DNA from 4 places in the Paenibacillus sp. FSL R5-0470 genome. Region 2 is predicted to be linked to each of the others. Evidence: riboswitches for the same ligand, from Rfam matches in the RefSeq annotation. Region 2 holds a riboswitch; each other region holds the start of a gene.

Region 1 (5,286 bases), 1.1 Mb from region 2:
TTTGATTGGTTCGATTATCGGTCATAATGAATAGCGTTTGTTAGGAGGGAACTTGTTGAGACAAGCTAGTGATTTTACAGAGCCTGCACTAAAGACAGTGTTCGCAGAGGATTTCAAGATTGGCGCAGCCGTCAACCCATTAACTATCCAATCACAGGAGCATTTGCTTGCTTATCATTTCAACAGTATTACCGCTGAGAACGAGATGAAATTTGAAAGTCTGCATCCACTTGAGGACACTTATAACTTTAGGGCAGCAGACCAGCTGGTTGCCTTCGCCAGGGAACATCATATGGCGATGCGCGGACATACCTTGATTTGGCACAACCAGACAACGGACTGGCTGTTTGAGGATAAGGGCGGAGGACCTGTAAGCAAAGAGATTCTGCTTGCACGAGTCAAATCACATATTCAGACCGTTGTAGGACGTTATAAGGATGATATTTATGCTTGGGATGTTGTCAATGAAGTTATAGCCGATGAAGGAGAAGAGCTTCTTCGCCATTCGAAGTGGCTCGACATTGTTGGCCCGGATTTTATCGCCAAAGCGTTTGAATTCGCCAATGAAGCTGACCCTAAGGCATTATTATTCTACAATGACTATAACGAATCCCATCCATTAAAGCGTGACAAAATCTATAAACTGGTGAAGTCGCTATTGGAACAAGGCGTGCCGATCCATGGCGTCGGATTGCAGGCACACTGGAATTTATACGATCCTAGTCTGGATGAAATTCGTGCAGCGATCGAAAAATATGCATCGTTAGGACTTCAGCTCCAACTGACAGAGCTGGATGTATCCATGTTCCGTTTCGATGACAAACGAATGGACTTAAAGACAGTACCTGCTGAGCTGCTCGAGCTTCAAGCAGATCGATATGAAGCGATGTTCGCACTGCTGAGAGAATACCGGGACGTGATTAGTTCGGTTACGTTCTGGGGAGCAGCGGATGACTATACCTGGCTGGATGATTTCCCTGTTCGTGGGCGGAAGAACTGGCCGTTCCTATTCGATGAAGGGCATAAGCCGAAGCCAGCTTTCCATCAAATTATCACCTCTGCCACGAAATCATAGAGTGGGCAAGCTGCTCAAATAATGAACTGTGAACCCGTCCTTATATCGATTAAGGGTGGGTTATTTATACGTTGATAGATTAGTAGAATAGATCTCAGAGGGCGGATTAAAGTGAGCGTGACAATTAGAAGGATTCTGGAAGATTTAATAGGAGCCATGGAACAGATAGATGGGACTGTGGATACTCTTAAGCCGGGAAATCCGGAAATGGTGATTACAGGGATGGTTACGGCATTTTGCGCTACGCAATATGTTGTGGAGCGAGCGGTTGCTATGAACGCCAATTTGTTGATCACACATGAAGGTGTGTTTTACAGTCATCATGAGACGAGTGAGTGGTTAGAGGATGACCCTATTTATCTTGCGAAACTGAGTTTAATCGAGCGTTCTGAACTGGCTATTTTTCGTTATCATGATTATTGGCATAGGCATCAACCAGACGGGATCATGGTGGGCTTGCTACGAGAGCTTGAATGGTCAGCCTATGTGGTTGAGCAGCAATCGACTGCTACAATCCTATCGATTCCAGCTATGACGGTAAGTGAAGCGGCACAGTATATAAAAAGAAAGCTAGGCATCTCCTATTTACGTGCTGCCGGAGACGTATCCCAGATATGCAGACATGTGGGGATATTAGTAGGTTACAGAGGAGGTGGGACGATGGCTATTCCTCTTTTTAATCAGCATAATCTTGATTTAATTATTGCTGGCGAGGGCCCCGAATGGGAAACTCCAGAATATGTGAGGGATGCTGTCCACCAAGGCAGATCAAAAGCACTGATTATGTTAGGACATGCGGAAAGTGAAGCTCCAGGAATGAAATATTTAGCTGAAGTTCTGGCACAGAAATACCCAATGATTCCTACTTATTTTATTGCTGAACAACCGGTCTATCAGCTGGTTTAATTCGTATAAACCGAAATGAAGAATAAATTTGCATATTATGGAGAAAATGATTGGAAACCAGGTCACTGAGAAAGGAGTGTTTCAATGGAAATTCCTTTGGAGGCTGATGAAGTGTTAAGTCGTATCAAAAAGCTTCAAACCGATGGAAGCTCGATCAGCAAAAAACAAGTGAAGCAAAGCGATCCTGATCTTATGAGAAGTGCGCTGTTCTTTTTTCCGAGCTGGGAGCATGCATTGAAAAACGCCGATCTGTTGTAGCCATATGATTGTATAACGAAGCCGAGTAGTTCAGGGATTGATCTCTGATGGCCGCTCGGCTTTTTTTAGATATATTGAGTAAACAAGAGCAAAAGAAAGAGAAAACGAAGTGTATGCTCAATATGAAATGAAAAGCATGGCTTTCAACATTATTTTGCCCACGGCTCAACTTTACAAGAAACCTTACACGGAGTATGATTCATCACATAACTGACAATTACATAAGAAGTCCGCTTAATTTCCGTTAAGGAAAGCGGGGGAACCAACAACTGGGAACCAGTGTAACAATCGGTACTAGTTATGGGGTGAATCCTGTTCCAGATGCATAAATGCATCCATGCAGGTAGGGCAACTCTCACTGCCCGAATCCGACAGCTAACCTCGTAAGCGTATGGAGAGAGGATGAATGGCGTATTTGATGATGAATAGCCACAGAGAATCCCTCTGTGGTTTTTTGCTGCGTTAAAAAGCAGATATAGTTGTAGAACCTATCTATGAAAGAGGTGTTAACTTTGCCTATTGCTAAACTGAATGGAACTTCGCTCTATTACGAAATCAATGGAACAGGGGCTCCGGTTGTGTTTATCCATGGACATGGATTAACACATAGTATGTTCAAGCCACAATTAGAGTATTTTTCTGATAAATATAAAGTGATTCTGTGTGATTTACGGGGGAATGGCAAATCAGGTGAATTACTGCAGGCCCCAAACGAGATTATTGAAACCCAATGTCTAGATATAATAATGCTATTAAATGATTTGGGTATTCGTGAGGCTGTTTTTGTTGGGAGTGCCTATGGGGGGCTTGTCGTTCAACATATTGCGAAACAATATCCAGAGCGAGTAAAAGCGATTGTTGTCGCGGATAGCTTTTGTAGAAGTCAGGCGTCAACGATAATCGGTAAAATCCAGCTTATGGCTGCTTATTGTAGCTGGTTAATGTATTACGCTCCAAGTGAGCTTGTACTTCCTTCGATTCGTATGATGTACCGGGAACGCTGGAATCTGGCTTATAACGAGATTAGAAGAGGACTTCTCGATAAACGTCCACGGGAATTGTATCGGCAAAGGCTGGCTACGAGCCATGTGGATTACACTAGATGCTTAAAGTCTTTTAAGCGTCCCGCCTTATGTATTGTAGGTGACTTTAGTGAATTTGGAGTTAATTGTATGAAGGATATGGTGTCTCAGCTGCCACATGCTCAGTTAGTGATCATCCCTAACGCATTAGATCCTAGTAATCTGTGTCAGCCGGAGAAATTTAATGCTATACTTCAGCGGTTTTTGGAGAAACAGCAGGAAACTCAGCAGATTAGTTGATCTTAGTGGTAAGTGAGAAATGAGAGGCGTCCCATAGCCGGGGAGTATGTACTGGCTACGGGGCGTTCTTCTGTATGTCTGTATTTTGTACAATGCTGTCTACTGATGTAAGATTAAAGATATTCGATATTAACTATCTAAAGGAGCTGAGTCATGATGTCTCAAGCCGAAACCATAAAATTGACCTCATTATCTTCAAAAGGGGGCTGCGGCTGCAAAATCGGTCCCGCCGATCTCATGCAGGTTATTCGCAGTCTACCACCAACCGTTCCTAATCCGGATCTACTTGTAGGTCTGGATACCAGTGATGACGCTGGGGTATATCGATTAAGTGATGATCTAGCGTTAGTGCAAACTGTTGATTTTTTCACGCCGATCGTGGACGACCCTTATTCCTTTGGGCAAATTGCAGCAGCTAATGCGTTAAGTGATATTTATGCTATGGGCGGCAAGCCGCTTACAGTGCTTAATATTGTGGCCTTCCCTATTTCTGTTTTGGACAAAAGCATTCTCGGTGACATTTTGCGCGGTGCAGCAGATAAAGTGCAGGAAGCAGGAGCAACGCTTGTGGGCGGACATTCCATCGACGATAAAGAGCCTAAATTTGGATTGGCCGTTACGGGCCTTGTGCATCCGGACAAAGTAAGAACGAATGCAGGTGCGCAGGCAGGAGACAAGCTGATTTTGACTAAACCTATCGGTGTGGGCATCTTAACGACTTCTATTAAAAAGGATCAGCTATCCCCAGAAGAAACTACACGCCTTACGACAGTCATGTCTACATTGAATAAAAAAGCGGCTGAAATCATGGAGCCCTATGATGTACATGCTTGTACAGATGTTACCGGATTCGGGTTGCTTGGACATGCCTCGGAAATGGCAAAAGGGAGCAATCACGGACTGATTATTCGTCAAGGCGATGTACCGATGCTGCCAAGAGTAAGAGAGCTCGCGGAGCAGGGCTTTGTTCCAGGCGGCACTAAGAATAACTTTGCCCATTTGGAGGGCAGTATTCTTTATCCGGAAGAGATGGACCAATTAAGCCGCTATATTCTGTGTGATGCTGTGACTTCCGGTGGATTGCTGATCTCTGTTGCTCCTGAACAAAGTGAGGATTTGCTAAAAGAGTTAGTAGATGCAGGTGTAGAAGCAGCATTGATCGGAGAGGTAACGGAAGAGCATCCGGGTCAGATTGCAGTTATAGCTGCGCAATAACGCTGGAGTTCAGCTTAGAGGCGACCTAAGAAGTTAGCCACCAGAGGAGAGAGCGCATTGTTTCAGGATATTACATTGGAAGAACTAAGAGTGTTAAAGAATAAGAAGCAGATCACCGTTATCGACGTTCGATCTCCTTCTGAATATAAAGATGCAACGCTGCCGGATAGCTTGAATATTCCCTTTTTTGATGATGAGGAACGGGCTGAAGTAGGTACATTGTATAAACAGACAAGTGTGCAGGCTGCGAAAGAACGCGGTTTGGAGATTGCTGCTGCGAAGCTACCTTCCTTTGTCAAAGAATTTGCTGCGATTCAAGGGGACAAGGCTGTATTCTGCTGGAGGGGAGGTATGCGCAGCCGTACAACTGCGACCGTACTTTCTTTAATGGATATTCACGCTTACCGATTGATTGGCGGCTATAAAGCTTACCGTAAATGGGTACTCGATGAACTGGAGTCCTATGAATTCAAGGCGAAGCCTTATGTCATTCATGGAAATACGGGTACA
Region 2 (5,286 bases):
TTGCTCACCCGATCCACTCTCCTTCTCATCATTTAACTTAGCTCGTTCCGAAGGTGTCAGGAAGACAGCAAGCTTCTGATTGATGGCAATAGTGGATACACCGGATTGTATGGACAAAAGACCTTCGACCATCATCATTCGAACTTCAATTTCACGTTTGGAAAGTCGTTTTAGCTTATTGGCAATAGGATGCCATAATACGTAACCTGTAAAGATACCGAGTAGCGTTGCGATGAAGGCAGCCCCGATTGCTGCAGCCAATTTGTTCATATCACTCATATCAGCCAGAGCGGCTATAAGTCCGATAACGGCCCCAAGTACGCCAAGTGTAGGAGCATACATACCTGCTTGTGAGAAAATGAGTGCGCCTGCTTTATGTCTATCCTCTGTGGCGTGGATGTCCTCCATGAGAACATCGCGGACAAAATCCTGATCATTTCCATCAATAATCATCCGCATGCCATTTCTGAGGAAGTTATCTTCTATTTCATCGACTTTCGACTCAAGAGCCAGCAGACCTTCACGCCGTGTAATAGAAGCCCACTCCATGAACATAGTAATTAATTCGGATTTACTGATTAATTTCTTTTTGACAAAAATCATTTTAAACAGACTTGGAATCTTCTTGACCTCCGAGAACGGAAAGGCCATAAAGATGGAAGCTGCCGTACCCACTAAGATAATAACGTAAGCAGCAGGTGTGGCTAAAGCGTGAAGAGGAGCGTGCTTGAGGATCATACCCCAAATAACTGCAACTAGACCAAAAATTAAACCAAGTATTGTTGAAATTTCCATTATGCACCTCGTCCATGAGATTATAAGATGTGTTCCGACAAAGCCGCGTATATCATCCTTGAAACAGCGGCAAGGCACTCTGTTCGAAACCGAATAACGTATATTCTTATTTATCGACATCATTCCGTTTTTTGTGAAGTCATTTTTTCGGCTATAATGGATAAGGTAAGTAATTATTCATCTGTGGAGAAAACGGAGTGATACATGTGGGTGTAAAGCATGGTAGAGATTACGGTGAAATCCTAACGGATTTGACTGAGGCTGTCGGAAGAATTTCCGATGGGTACTTATTTTTTGAAATGGATCCAGAAGAGTGGCAAGAATTGCCGCAGGAATCCAAGATGGAGGTATGGGAGGCACTGGCTGAGGATCTTTTCTTCGCGCTGGGTAATGAACCTATGATTGAGGTGGGGAGCGGCGTTATCATCTACGATAAGGACACGCACCGCATTAATATTTTAGTCGGAGAAGAGGATTTAGCCTCTGTTGTTTTGATTTAAGAAGAGGGGGCGGGGGGGCGTAATTTGCCCGTAGTTAGTAGCCCGTGTTAAAATTGGTGTAGCCGAGTTATAATCGCTGGGATTCTTGAATACATTTAATCGAAAATATTGCCTTTATCCTGGCACATCCCTTGGACCTCAGAAGCTAAGGGATGTTTTGTTTAACGAATAAGACGAGTAAAGGGACCTGCGGATTTTACTGCAATTTTTAGTAAGGGAGGAAACGAATTGTTATTTACGGAAGAAGAACTGCGTGAGCAGATCAGCAAGCTGGAAGGTTGGAAGCTGGAAGAGAATACCATGGTGCGAAAATATATGTTCAGCCAATATATGAAGGGTATTGCTTTCGTTGATGAAGTAGCCACCATTTCAGAAGCCTTTGATCACCATCCACATATTACGATTGATTATAAGACAGTGACTTTACGACTGAAATCAAATGAGGAAGACGGTATTACAGCTCTAGATATTCGAGAGGCACATGAATTTAATGAAGCCTTTGAGAAAAATCGTTAGTGTCACCCAAACTCATAAATAAACGCCCGTGCGCAGATAGTGAACTATCTTCTGGCACGGGCGTTTTTAGTTGCTTAGGTAGTAGTTACTGTTACTTTTTCTCTGAGAGCCAGAGGGCGACGTTTGCAATCTCCTCAGGGGCTAGCTTTTCTTTAAAGGAAGGCATTTGACCGCGTCCTTTAGTGACGATACTGTAGATTTCTTCAGCATCATGCTGACCGCCTTCATTTTGAAGACTGGGTCCAACTCCACCTTGAAGCTGATCGCCGTGACAGGTGATACAGCTGGCTTTCACGGTTGCTTCGGCCTTTGCCGCATCCAATTGAACTTCCGGCATCGTCGGTTTATTCTGTTCAGCTACCTCTTCTTTACCTGGAAGTGTAAACATAAGTACTACCGCAAAGGCACAGGCGGCAAAAAACAAACCGCTCATGATCCATTTCTGCATCCCAGTTCGTCCCTTCTATGTAAGCTGCTCCCTACATTATAGCTCAAGGTGAAGCGTTATCATAGGGTTTGTGACAAAAAAATGAACGATAATGCCATCAAATCATTGAAAAATATGGAATTTAATATTATTTATCATAGACCATGCAATAAAAAGGTTTGTTTCCTGTGGGGGTTAGGCGCTCATACGTATCGGTAATCGTAAATCCACACTTTTGGTAAGTTCGGATCGCCCGCTGGTTCCAGGTCAATACCTCTAGATCAATCTCACGCTCAGGATAACGAATTAAGGCTGCTTGCACGATTGCATCCATGAATATTTTCCCTAGACCTTGACCGCATAGATCAGGGCGCATACCAATCCCCAAGCGAACAACACCTTCCATTGGAAACAACTGCGCGAATCCACACAAAATCCCTTGCCCATTTAGTATGGAGACATATTGCTCATTCCGTAGCTGCGGGTCACCGAACTCGATTCCAAGAGCCTGCATTTGCTCCCACGGCATCCAGCCGTAAATATTATAAGGGGCAGTGTAATCCCAGTTGCAAACCTCTTCCGCGTGACTGGTCTCCATAGGCGCTACATGAAAAGTAACAGAGGGATTTATCATAAGGTCAAGGACCTCCTTTCACGGGGGAACTTTAAATGTCTTATATTTGTAGCTTAAAATACTTATGGTCCTTATAAGGACATCGAAGGCGTTTATGCTTGTAACTAATTATATACAAAAAGAGGCATGGTCGACTCAGAAATTTATGAGGATTATTGTTTTACAAATTCTGAGAGGGGTAAATACTAAATAAGACAAAAAACAAGCTCTTCCCCAAGAATCAACATCTTGGAAAAGAGCCTATGTACGATTTACTTATTGAACATCATCATTATCTTCTGTCTCAGAAGCAACAGAATGATAAGCATCCGTGCTCATAATTCGTTTAGCACCGATGTAGCGTTTCACGTAGTAGCTATCACTCAGGGAGCTAATCGTTACACCGCGTGAGGAAGATGCGTGTGCAAACTTGCCTTCACCGACATAAATACCGACATGGGAGACACCCTTACCACTTGTATTGAAGAATACAAGATCTCCAGATCTTAAATCATCTTGGGAGATAGCAGTACCCATTTGATACTGGGAACCTGATTGGTGTGGTAGGTTTATACCAATTTTATCAAATACATACATTGTAAATCCGGAGCAATCAAATCCATTTGTGGAGATGCCGCCGGATACGTACTTAGTTCCGATGGTCTTGTCGATCACTTTATCCATTTTGGAATCCGCGAAAGCGCTTCCTGCTCCGATGGTGAAAATAATGGAAAAGCTAAGTACTGCTGCTGCTAGCTTCTTCTTCAAAAGTTTATACCCCTTCCGGATGCCTACGAGGTTAGCTTAAGGGTTCGGTTGAAGGTCCCCTATGACCCCTCTAAAAATGGAGGTCAATTCACCCAAAGTTGGTTCCCCCGTTTTCCTAATAGTTAGGAAACTCGGCTGATACTGTTGATTAGGAATAGCTTGTAATCAATACATGACAAAACCTTTGTAAATAACAACTTAATGATTACAAAAATGTTACTAAAATCTTACTGCAGTTATTGTAACAAACAGAGTGCCGCTTGGCAATCGTTTTTAACATAATCATGCAGAAAAATTCGTTTTTTTAAAGTCAAAATGCATATGTAAGCGATAATATTAAACTAATTTTTATATTTATTGAAATTTTTATCAAATAAAAGTGTTTAAAGTCCGTTCAAGAGGTGTAAAGAATATAATAAGGCAAAAGAAAACCTGGATTCGATTAAGTCAATAATCAAACCCAGGTCTATATAATGTAATTGTGAGGTTATAGTTGTGGGGAAGTATTAATCGTAGGCTATAGCTTGATATGAGGAAGTACTCATTACTCTTTTAGCACCAACGTAGCGATTGGCCCAGTAGGACTGGCTAAGTGAAGTGATGGTCACGCCATATGAAGATGATGATTGTGCGAATTTTCCGTTTCCAACATAAATGCCGACATGGGATACGCCGTTGCCCAATGTGTTAAAGAAAACTAGGTCACCTGAACGTAATTTACTTTTGGCTACAGGAGTTCCGACATTATATTGAGCTTTTGAAGTACGGGGCAAAGAAAGACCCACCTTCTTGAATACATACGTAGTAAATCCAGAACAGTCAAACCCGGCAGTGCTAGTGCCTCCGGTTTTATAGGCAACTCCAATTGTCTTTGAAATAACACTGTCCATCTTAGAATCTGCAAAGGCACTTCCTCCACCAATAGAGAACGCCATCACAAGTCCTAGCGCCGCAGCGACGCATGCTTTTCTTAAATTCTTCAAAAAAATTGTACCCCTTCCAATGCCTGTGAGGTTAGCTTAAGGATTCGGTAGAAGGTTCCCCTATGATCACTGCAAAGCGAGATCAATTCACCCAAAATATGGTTCCCCCACTTCCCGGTGCAAGGAATTCGGCGTTTTATGCACCAGATAGTGACTTATCGACATGACTACGACAAATACATGAAGTTATGTAGAAATCGTTTCAAATGATTACAAACTTGTTACCAATGGAACAGGACTTATTGTAACAAAGTCTTTACGATTTTGCAAATCCTCATAATTTGTCTATAACGCGAAAGAGTCCCAGCTCCTGATTCAGGAACCGGGACTCTTATATTATGTTCTGTAATGCTTCAAATTATTGTGGAAATGCTTTACTTTGCCATAGATGATATTGAGCTGAAATTCCCCACATTTTGAAGAGTGTTGAGGGCAGTGATGAAAGTTGACGAATAAGAAGTGCTGGTAGGCCAGGACAGAAGATACCCGTTAGTCCGCACACTAGCAAAAGGATCAGGCCTGCTGCACCAAGTATGATTGAAATTCCTATTGCCGGAATCAGCGACTTCAAGCAAATGAATAAGGAGGAGAACATCCCCGTGCCGCTGGTATAACCAAACTGCATATATAGAAGGAACAGGCGCACGATAAAGATGTATATAAGCCATGCCAATACGTATGGAA
Region 3 (5,286 bases), 1.2 Mb from region 2:
ATTTACCGCTATCCTTGGTTTCCCGGACTTTGTTTTCTTTTTCACAAAATGTGAATATCTTGTGTCACTTTTCATGTTACTCCTTTTTCCCTTATAAGGGAATTGCAATCTAATTATTAAACGTTATACAATAAACGCATAAGAATAGATTTTATATGATAATAATTCTCATTTAGAGAAACAACATTTTCCGACAAATCTTTTATTTCCTTATGGAGCAAGAAGTATTGTCTTCATGGCTATGAATTTCGTCACTACTGTTTATAGATTGCACTACGAGAGGAACATAAATATGTTTGACGATTTAGATGTTTTTGCAGCGGTTGTGGAGCACTCCAGCTTGAATCGGGCCTCCCGCCAGCTCAATCTGTCCCAACCTGCCCTATCTCGTAAAATCTCCAAGCTGGAAGAACGACTGGGTGTCGCGCTATTTAATCGTTATGGCAAGCGACTGGAGTTAACCGAGGTTGGGCGTCTTACTTATTCCTACGCACTTGAACAACGGCAGCAGCGCTCTAAATTTCTGGAGGCTTTGTCTAAATACAAAGAAGGCGAGCCTAAGCTCGTCACCTTAGGGGCGTCACTTACCTCACTGCAGACCACTCTGCCTCCACTAGTTAACGCATATATGGAGAAATACCCAACTGCGGAGCTGAAGCTAATCACAGGCCGAACACATGAAATTGTCTCCTCTGTCAGTGAAGGAAAGTCAGATATAGGTCTGATCGCTTCCTCTATTCAAGAACCTGGACTGCGCTGCATTTCTCTGTTTGAGGATCAACTTCGACTGGTTGTTTCTGAGCATCATCCTCTGAATCAATCTACCAAGCTAACCATGGATGATCTGTCCCGACTGCCTATGATCCTGTTCTCCAAAGGCACCTGGTACCGACGTCTAACAGACGATCTGTTCCAGCGCTGTGGAATTGATCCAGACGTTCGGATGGAGATTGACTCATTCGAAGCCATCGTGCGGCTGCTGCCGACAGTCAATGTGGCAGCGTTACTGCCCAAGTCTTATCTGCGTCCGCAGCTGTTAAACGGCGGTGGGCTGGTCTCTCTGCATATTAAGGAGCTGGAGCAGACTCAGCGAACTACCTGCCTGATTTACCGTGACGATGGGAGCCTGAGCACAGCGGCCCGCAGCCTCGTGCAGGTCACAGAAGAGATGTTTCTAACGGAACGAGAGAAATAGTACATACCTCTGCGTGCAGCCTTAATTAAAAAAGCCCTCCGTCCCATGTAAAGGACGGAGGGCTTATCTATTTAATCTTGGTTTACAACTTCATCCTCAAATCGATCAATACTTTCATTAGAACCAATGAGTACCATAACGTCGCCCTCACTCAAATGATCATGTGCCGTTGGAGCCACTATAATTCCACTTTCCCGGTTCAGGGCAACAATACTGCAGCCATATTTCGCTCTTGTATTTAAATCTGACAAGCTTTTCCCGTTCATGCAAGACGGAACGGTTAGCTCGACGATTTTATAATCCTTGGACAGTTCAATATAATCCAGCAAATTGGGTGTCACGAGCTGATGTGCCACACGAATGCCCATATCCCGCTCCGGAAAAATAACCCGGTCCACGCCCAGCCTGGACAACGCACGACCATGAAGGATCGAGATCGCCTTGGCTACTACTTGCTTGACTCCAATCTCTTTTAACAAAATCGCCGCCAGAATACTTCGTTCCATATTGTCGCCAATCGCAACAATCCCACAGTCAAAGTTCCGTACGCCGAGCGAGCGCATAATTCCTTCATCTGTAGCATCAGCCACTACCGCATGCGTCAGGTGATCGCTCATTTCCTCCACACGCTCCTCATGGTGATCAATGCCGAGCACCTCGTAGCCCATTTCCATCAGCTCAAGTGCAAGGCTTGAGCCAAAGCGGCCTAAACCGATTACTACAAATTGCTGTGCTTTCATTTCGGATTAACTCCTATCCAATAATTATTTTACCTTCTGGGTGCTTATACAATGGTTTACCCTGTTTAGGTCCAAGCGCATACACTAATGTTAATGGACCTAGCCGACCTGCAAACATGGTCAGACAGATCAGAATCTTGCCGAAGATAGACAGTTCAGGTGTCAGCCCCATGGTTAGTCCCACCGTGGCAAAAGCTGAGGTCGTCTCAAATAATATCGCTAAGAAATTACTATCCTCTGTTGTGGACAGTAACATCGACACCGTGAGGACCAATAGCAAAGCGAGTAATGTTAACGTCAACGCTTTATAGATACGCTCTTGCGCCAATCGGTAACGGAACAGTACAACATCTTCACGTCCGCGCAGCATCGCGATTACTGCACCAATCATAATCGTAAAGGTTGTAGTCTTGACCCCGCCACCTGTTGATCCTGGAGATGCACCAATAAACATAAGAATAACCATAAAGAACTGTGAGGCTTGCCGTAGTCCGGCAATATCCACCGTATTGGCGCCAGCGGTTCGGGGCGATACCGACTGAAAGAATGCCGATAATATTTTGCCGCCGAAATTTAAATTCCCCAGTGTGCGCTGATTCGTAAATTCAAATATAAAAATAACCAAAGCGCCGATAAGAATAAGCCCTGCAGTGGTGGAGAGTACAACTTTGCTATGCAAAGATAATTTACGTTTGACACGAAACTCCACCAGATCCGACATGACAATAAAACCAATACCGCCAGAGACAATCAGAAACATCACCACGATGTTCACTAGCGGGTCATATACATAATCGGTTAAACTCCGGAAATCCCCGAAAATATCAAATCCAGCATTATTAAACATAGACACCGCATGAAATATTCCAAAATAAATGGCCTTTCCCAGTGGCATATCAAACGCCCAGCGTAAGGACAGAAGCACCGCTGCACAGCCTTCGATGACCAAGGAATAAATAAGTACTCTCCGGATCAGTCGAACAATCCCCTCCATAGAGCCTTGGTTCATTGCTTCCTGAAGGATCAGTCTGTCCCGCAAGGAAATTTTGCGTTTCATCATCATGGCAAATAAGGTCGCCATTGTCATAAACCCTAAGCCGCCCACCTGGATAAGCACCATAATTACGGTTTTCCCAAAAATGGTGAATGTCGTCCCGGTGTCCAGCACCACAAGTCCTGTCACACAGGTGGCCGATGTTGCAGTAAACAACGCATCAATAAAACTAACAGCATTCCCGCTGGTACTCGAAATGGGAAGCATTAGCAGCAAGGCTCCAATCAGAATGATCGATGCAAAACCAAGCACCATAATCTGAGGCGGAGAGAGCTTCAGGAACTTTGATTCAGAAACCCTGCGAAACTGTGAAGCCACTACGCTCACCCTCTTATCAAAATTTAAAGAATTCCAACAAAAAAAGCACTGGAAAACCAATGCTACCCTTGGTTCCTGCAGTAAATTAGCCTACGAGGTTAGCTGACGGATTCGGACTGTGCAGGCTGCCCTATTCGTTCCTAGAACGAAATTCACCCCTGATGAATAAAGACAACGCCTATGGCGTATACTCATCTTTTCATTACTTCTTATGGTTCCCCCGTTTTCACCTGAAATTCGGCTATATACAATTGCATACAAATTATATATGTTATTTCGATAAATCACAAAGACACTATTAATGGTGATTCATATGAAAAATGCGGTTTGGAGAGGATGTACCACTAAGAGTGCCTTTTCTCATCACTTTTCCGTGTTTTCCCTGCAATTGCATCGATTTTCATGAAAAATGAAGAAAGAATCACCTTAAATTCATGGTATATATTCAGTTACCTATTCTATAATATCTCTATTACCCATAAAAAGAATATACGATGATTTTTGTAACTATCATGGCACTAATACTATAATGGAACATAACATTGTCAGTTTACAAGGAGGCGTTACATGAATCCCGTTGGCCAGCCCTTACAGCAACGTGCCCTCTCCAAGAGGCTCATCATCTCGGGCATTATCGGTCTTATTCTATTTATTATGTTTCAAATTGCTCCCTCGGTGCTAAATAGCCCTGCCGGGGAAGATACTACTGTCATCAGTAAGGCGGAAGCCCGCGACAAAGCCATATCATTCGCAGAACAAAAGCTGAACTACACCAAAGCACCAAACGATCAGTGGAATGTACTGTACGATACGGACTCTTCCTTTTATGGTTATATGTCCCGCGAGAAGCTTTTGGAGGACTATACAAAAAAGAAATTGGATCAACGATATCCTTTTGACATCTTTCGTGTAACACTTAGTCCTTCAGCGGAACAAGAGCCACTGATCTCTGTTGACCTCAATATGTATACTGGTGGAGTTGTCGCTTTCACACAAGGTGCAGAAGGATCAGGTACCGGATTACCAAACAATGTATCCACCAGTGCAAAAGAAGAGGACAAGGGTACTACCTTATCACTTACACAAAAAGAAAATCTTGCCCGTCCCTGGCTTCAGGAATGGGATGTAAATCCCGCCAAGCTGCAAATTGAATCGAATACGGGAAACTACGGGCTCGTGTATACAGATCGTTCCGTTCAGATCGGCGAATCCTTACTACACTATTATTTCGATTTCACTGGCGAACAGGTATCCAGCTTTAAAGCAGGATTCACCGCTCCAGCCTGGCATACCTCCTATGTAAAGGACCAGACCTCTCTCGCGGAAAAGTTTACTTTATTCGGCTACGGTTTGCCTACTTTAGCTTTAGGAATTCTGGCACTCATCTACAGCATACTTAGAAGAGAACATACCTCCTTTAAGCGTGGAATATTCCTAAGCTCAGCTTATTTTGTAATCATGATGATCAGCACCTATAATATGCTCCCTGAATCCTCAGGCGAAGGACTCGAGGCTCAGATAACTTCCGTCATAATGTTCATCATTTATGCCTTATATAGCCTCCTAATGTCCTCCCTGCTCTATTTTTCTTTAGTTGGAGGGGACGGCCTATGGAAAAAAGAAGAGGGGATGAACCCATGGCCTCGTGCTAAAGAGCCTGGCTATGGAAAATATGTTCTGGATAGTATCCGGGCTGGATACGTCTGGGCATTCGTGCTGCTAGGGGTGCAGACCCTTATGTTCATCGTATTATCACTTACCTTGCAGAACTGGTCCACTACTGACGCTACTCAATCTCCTTACAACATGAGATATGCTTGGCTGCTGCCCATCGTTGCATGGCTCGCTGGTTTATCCGAGGAAGCCATTTATCGTTTTTTCGGAATTCCTATGTTGAAAAAAGTATTCCGAAGCACGTTCATTGCTTGCCTGATCACCACGCTGGTTTGGGCGTTTGGCCATACGCTGTATCCGATCTA
Region 4 (5,286 bases), 490 kb from region 2:
TAAAGATAGCTTTAGGCCATACCACATCGTTTTTATAAGCTGTTCCTCCCAAGGCAATGCCTTGGCAGACAGAAGAGACCGGCGTGCGTAATAATCGGCGCATTGTCGGATACAAGAGCGGTAAGCTTCGATAGAGAATAGCTGGCTGTCGAAGCTTTTTTGACGGAATATTTTGTGAAGCTCTTTAAAAGTACGGATAGTAACCTTCTCGGCTTCTGCTGATTGTTGTAACAACATGGAACTGAGCATATAGATATCATTCGTACACTTTTGAACACACTCTGCAAATATAGTTCTACGGGATGATTCGGCAGGTAAGGGGTCAGGCATGATAAACACGATCCTTTCAGAATGGGTTATGGGATGAACCTATAATATAGAAAAGTAAGAAATGGATTTGTTGATAAGCTCGGCGGTATCAGGTTCTGGATAACTATGTTTTTGAAGCGCAACACTGGATGGTTTATAATATAGCCGCCCTCCTTTGGAATCTCTCCCACCAGCGACAGCTCTGTACAGACGACCTTGCTCAATGTGCCCTGCCAAGGATTTACCCTGCAGCTTGGCTTTTAAATCCTGTAAAGCACCTTGCACTAGCTCAAACTGAGTCTGATCCCACTCTGAACCATGGGTACGTACTTTATCTATCGCTTCCTCTAGCCGGCAATGGTATATCATTCTGAGAAAAGAACTCCATTTAATAAGATCGAAAGTTTTGGTATTGGCAGAGATAAGACATGCCCCCCAGCTGCTACCTCCTTTACAGGTAAGTTTCAGGATGCCATAACGGCTGCCTTGATCAGCCTCCATTCCATAATGAATAGGCTCAGGTGAATCAAAGACGAATACTTCTATGCGAGACAGTCTTCGCTGGTCCATGACAGTTTTTTCCTCCTTAGGTTTCCAAAAGCTTAAGATCTACATGGTGAATGTCATTAGCCTTCTCTATACAGGCGAGCATTTCAGCTTCATTCTCACAGACTGCGGCATGCTCTAGCCATAGTCTGAATTTCTGTTTGCGTATAACGGATAAATGTAAGGGAAAGGTGTTGCGGGATCTCATTACGTACCAACCGACTGCAACATCTTTCCACGGTTCCTTAAAAGCGGTGAGCCACGGAAAACGTTGGTGTGCTGACCAATCCTGCAGCTGTTGCTTTTCTCGGATACTTTTATATATTTCGTATATAATTGTTCGGTCCATACAGTATTCACAGGTAGATGGGCTGCTGAAATGGCGAAGTGATTCAATCTGCTTCTGACCAAAAGCATAGCCGACAATAGTTCTGTGATGATCCTCTTCGAACCACAACGCTCCAAAGCAAACATAATTTAGACTTATCGGCTCAAGTAGCCCTTGCTGAGTTCCCCAATAATAGTGTTTCATTTCTTTCACCCCGTCCAGCATGCTATCACCCTATAGATTCAGGTAACGCAAAAACCGCAGCAAGAGGAGGACCTCTGCTGCGGTTTTGGAATACAGGTATATACACACCTGTGCCAAAGCGTGGCGGATCAAGGGTCTCTCTCTTTACGCTTACGAGGTTAGCTGTCGGATTCGGACGGTGAGAGTCGCCCTACCTATATGAGACTTGGACAGTCTCCTTCGGATTCACCCCAAGTAGGCCATGTGACCTGATGGTTCCCCCGTTCCCTGCAAATACAGGAACTCAGCGTTGAATGTATTTCGTGAAATAGATTCAACCCGAATCATACTCTTTTCAAGGTGTTTCTGTAAAAACAGAAAGTGTTCTTTTGAGCGCGATTTAAACCAAATCCTGCCTACTACGACGGAAAAGGGAACCAAATAGGTATTTATTGCGAGTTATCGGGCTTCTTCCTCGCTTAATCTCGACTTCTTGTTTTCTTACCTATAAAGGCGTTTTTTTAAGATTTCTACATTTGTGGTGAATAAAATCACATGGTATGCCCGCTTTTCGCTAATGGATTAAAACTCGAGTAAACAAGAGATATAGAGAGATTGGATATCAAGTAAGCGCTATCCGATACGAAAATAGTTTTTAATTTGCATTATTTTGGCATCAATCAGGTTTTACAATTCTTCCTGCATAAGGGTATGATTACTCCTGTTTCAACAACAATCGAATATTTGATCCGCTTAATTTCCGTTAAGGAAAGCGGGGGAACCAACAATCGGCAGACGATGTGAGAGTCGGAAGCCGGTTATGGGGTGAATCCTGTAGAAGATGCGAGTGAGCTCGTATCTATACAGGTAGGGCGACTCTCACCGCCCGAATCCGACAGCTAACCTCGTAAGCGTATGGAGAGAGGATGAGTGCAATGTGACCGCTAGCGAGCCACAGAGGAGAATCCTTTGTGGCTTTTTGCTGTGCTTTTTTAAGCAAAGCATTTATGGAAAACCTCACGAAGAGGTCGTTATATTCATCATTAGCGGTAGCTTTTCTTTCAAGATCAGGGTGATCAAGCTCTGATCTTACAAGCAAAGCATTTGAGGAGAATAAGAGATGACAGATCAGAATGAATATGTACTGGTATGTGCGCCAACGAAGGCAGGCGAACATTTTATTAAGCTTCTAAAATTCAGAGGCATTAAGATGGCCGGATTGACCAACAACTTGCCTGAGAAGGCCCTACTCGAAGAGATGGGGATTGAACAAGTCGTTCTAGTTGATACCCGCCATCAGAATACTTGGTTTCGCCCGCCGTTCCCGGTAGGACGGGTATATCTGTTCGAGAGCAGCTTTACGTTATGCTGCCGCTACATTCAGATGTGCCGCACCTGGACGACACAGCCGATTTTTGTAATCACAAGCTCAATAAATCCTAGATTGGTCTATAAAAGACTTGGTGCAAGTTATGTAATCTATTCTCATAGTGGTGATGCTGATTTTCTAATCGATAAATCACCTCATCAAGGATAAAAGAAGGAGTGCGGGAGATATGATGGATCTGTATATGGTGGCTTCGTTAGCTGTAATTTACGGGTTGTTTTATGGATTTATGCGCTGGTGCGCAGGTGTAGTTGAGGATACAGGGAGGGATAAGTTGTGATTCTAGTAATCGCTGTTACCCTACTGTTGTTTGTATATCTGGTTTACGCATTGATTCATCCGGAGAAATTTTAAGGAGGGGCATTCATGGGCATTTTGCAAATAGTTGCTGTAATCGTAATTCTTATCTTGCTGGTTAAGCCGATGGGCACGTATTTATATTATGTATTTTCTAATGAACCGAACCGTACGGATCGATGGTTTGGAGGCATGGAAAAAGGGATTTATAAGCTGATCGGCCTGAAAAAACGGGACGGAATGTCTTGGAAGAAGTATGCGCTCAGCTTTGTGTTAACAAATATCGTATTGGTTACTTTCAGTTACATTGTTCTTAGATTGCAGCGGGGATTGCCGTTAAACCCGAATGGAATTACGGATATGGAACAGACGCTTTCATTCAATACAGTGATCAGCTTTATGACCAATACGAACCTGCAGCATTATAGCGGGGAGACGGGGCTTTCGTATTTTTCACAAATGGCTGTCATCACGATGATGATGTTCACATCTGCAGCGAGCGGATTTTCTGTTGCGGTTGCCTTTGTCAGAGGAATCACGGGACGGAAATCAGTCGGGAACTTCTTCGAGGATTTCGTCAAAGCGCATATTCGTGTGTTCATTCCGCTAGCTTTGTTAGTTTCATTGGTGCTGGTAGGACTACATGTGCCACAAACGCTCAAGCCATCACTTGAAGTCACTACACTAGAGGGCCAAACACAACAAATTGCTATCGGTCCAGTAGCTTCTTTGGAATCGATCAAACATCTGGGCACGAATGGTGGCGGCTTCTTCGGGGCCAATTCATCGCATCCTTTTGAGAACCCTAATCCACTTACGAACGTGCTAGAGATTCTCTCTATGTGGATGCTGCCAGCTTCGCTCCCTTATATGTACGGATTGTTTGCCAAGAACAAACGTCAGGGCTGGGTAATTTTTACCGCAATGATGACCTTGTTTGTTCTGCTGTTAAGCCTAAACTTCTATGCTGAATCGAAAGGCAATCCGGCGATCAATGCACTAGGAATTGAATCTTCACAAGGTAGTATGGAAGGTAAAGAGGTGCGCTTCGGCATACCGCAGTCTTCCTTGTTTACTTCAGTAACAACCGCAGCTACGACAGGTAGTGTTAACAATATGCATGATACGCTGACGCCGCTGGGAGGTATTACGCCTCTTGCACTGATGATGCTCAACAATGTCTTCGGTGGTAAAGGTGTTGGACTGATCAATATGCTGATGTATGCGATTCTGGGTGTCTTCCTGTGCGGTCTCATGGTCGGCAGGACACCGGAGTTCCTCGGACGGAAAATAGAGGCCAAGGAGATGAAGCTGATTGCCATAGCGATCCTTGTGCATCCGTTCATTATCCTTGTGCCAACCGCAGCTGCGTTCCTGACCGATTTGGGGCAAGGGGCGATTACGAACACTGGATTCCATGGACTCAGCCAAGTGTTATATGAATATGTCTCTTCTGCCGCGAACAATGGTTCAGGATTTGAAGGGCTTGCAGACAATACAACTTTTTGGAATGTCACAACCGGGATTGTCATGCTGCTAGGTCGTTATGTCTCTATCATTGCAATGCTGGCGGTAGCAGGTTCTCTGCTTAAGAAGAAGCCGGTTCCTGAGACGATTGGCACGTTCCGCACAGACAATGGACTGTTTACGGGAATTCTGATTGGTACAGTAGTGATTATCGGTGCGTTGACGTTCCTGCCGGTCATTGTACTCGGCCCCATTGCAGAATATCTAACCTTACGGTAGGAAGAGGGAGAATAAGATGAGTACTGTAAAAAGAAAAAAGCTGCTGACGGGACCCATACTCCTTAGCGCTGTAAAGGATAGTTTTATAAAGCTTAACCCAGTAACGCTAATCAAAAATCCCGTCATGTTCGTGGTAGAGGTCGGTACGATCATTGTCCTCCTCATGGTGCTGGCTCCTGGATATTTTAATGCAGAGCAATCGATAGGCTTCAATATCACAGTGTTGTTCATTCTGCTGTTTACAGTGCTGTTTGCGAACTTCGCTGAAGCACTGGCAGAAGGCCGGGGGAAAGCCCAAGCCGATTCGCTCAAGAAAACAAAACAAGATATCACAGCTAACAAACTGGTTGGAGGAGCGGTGAAGACAGTCTCTTCCTCCGAGTTGCGTAAAGGAGATATCGTCATTGTCAGTCAGGGAGAACTCATCCCTGGTGACGGTGAGGTGATTGAAGGGCTGGCTTCCGTAGATGAATCAGCGATTACAGGTGAA

What was found. Region 2 has a riboswitch for cyclic di-AMP ahead of MKY99_RS00540 (C40 family peptidase). Riboswitches for the same ligand answer to the same signal wherever they lie in the genome.
Region 1: it holds a riboswitch for cyclic di-AMP, as region 2 does, so the genes downstream of both, MKY99_RS25870 (alpha/beta hydrolase) here and MKY99_RS00540 (C40 family peptidase) in region 2, are expected to answer to the same signal.
Region 3: it holds a riboswitch for cyclic di-AMP, as region 2 does, so the genes downstream of both, MKY99_RS25360 (TrkH family potassium uptake protein) here and MKY99_RS00540 (C40 family peptidase) in region 2, are expected to answer to the same signal.
Region 4: it holds a riboswitch for cyclic di-AMP, as region 2 does, so the genes downstream of both, MKY99_RS02705 (hypothetical protein) here and MKY99_RS00540 (C40 family peptidase) in region 2, are expected to answer to the same signal.

Annotation. Positions count from the first base shown of each region.
Region 1 is NZ_CP150238.1:5,868,101-5,873,386, reverse strand. It holds gene MKY99_RS25890 (glycoside hydrolase family 43 protein) at 1-27, shown strand, start outside; gene MKY99_RS25885 (endo-1,4-beta-xylanase) at 56-1,075, shown strand; gene MKY99_RS25880 (Nif3-like dinuclear metal center hexameric protein) at 1,187-1,981, shown strand; gene MKY99_RS25875 (hypothetical protein) at 2,066-2,239, shown strand; cyclic di-AMP (ydaO/yuaA leader) riboswitch at 2,461-2,645, shown strand; gene MKY99_RS25870 (alpha/beta hydrolase) at 2,752-3,561, shown strand; gene selD (selenide, water dikinase SelD) at 3,718-4,776, shown strand; gene mnmH (tRNA 2-selenouridine(34) synthase MnmH) at 4,834-5,286, shown strand, end outside.
Region 2 is NZ_CP150238.1:110,743-116,028, forward strand. It holds gene motA (flagellar motor stator protein MotA) at 1-795, opposite strand, end outside; gene motB (flagellar motor protein MotB) at 1-8, opposite strand, end outside; gene MKY99_RS00520 (hypothetical protein) at 1,002-1,295, shown strand; gene MKY99_RS00525 (4a-hydroxytetrahydrobiopterin dehydratase) at 1,524-1,811, shown strand; gene MKY99_RS00530 (cytochrome c) at 1,903-2,259, opposite strand; gene MKY99_RS00535 (GNAT family N-acetyltransferase) at 2,387-2,872, opposite strand; gene MKY99_RS00540 (C40 family peptidase) at 3,128-3,619, opposite strand; cyclic di-AMP (ydaO/yuaA leader) riboswitch at 3,625-3,766, opposite strand; gene MKY99_RS00545 (C40 family peptidase) at 4,126-4,554, opposite strand; cyclic di-AMP (ydaO/yuaA leader) riboswitch at 4,608-4,746, opposite strand; gene MKY99_RS00550 (hypothetical protein) at 4,961-5,286, opposite strand, start outside.
Region 3 is NZ_CP150238.1:5,741,029-5,746,314, forward strand. It holds gene MKY99_RS25350 (LysR family transcriptional regulator) at 293-1,195, shown strand; gene MKY99_RS25355 (TrkA family potassium uptake protein) at 1,267-1,935, opposite strand; gene MKY99_RS25360 (TrkH family potassium uptake protein) at 1,949-3,244, opposite strand; cyclic di-AMP (ydaO/yuaA leader) riboswitch at 3,381-3,560, opposite strand; gene MKY99_RS25365 (CPBP family intramembrane glutamic endopeptidase) at 3,875-5,286, shown strand, end outside.
Region 4 is NZ_CP150238.1:603,783-609,068, forward strand. It holds gene MKY99_RS02690 (hypothetical protein) at 1-237, opposite strand, end outside; gene MKY99_RS02695 (hypothetical protein) at 370-879, opposite strand; gene MKY99_RS02700 (hypothetical protein) at 896-1,387, opposite strand; cyclic di-AMP (ydaO/yuaA leader) riboswitch at 1,521-1,686, opposite strand; cyclic di-AMP (ydaO/yuaA leader) riboswitch at 2,107-2,296, shown strand; gene MKY99_RS02705 (hypothetical protein) at 2,487-2,903, shown strand; gene kdpA (potassium-transporting ATPase subunit KdpA) at 3,120-4,796, shown strand; gene kdpB (potassium-transporting ATPase subunit KdpB) at 4,813-5,286, shown strand, end outside.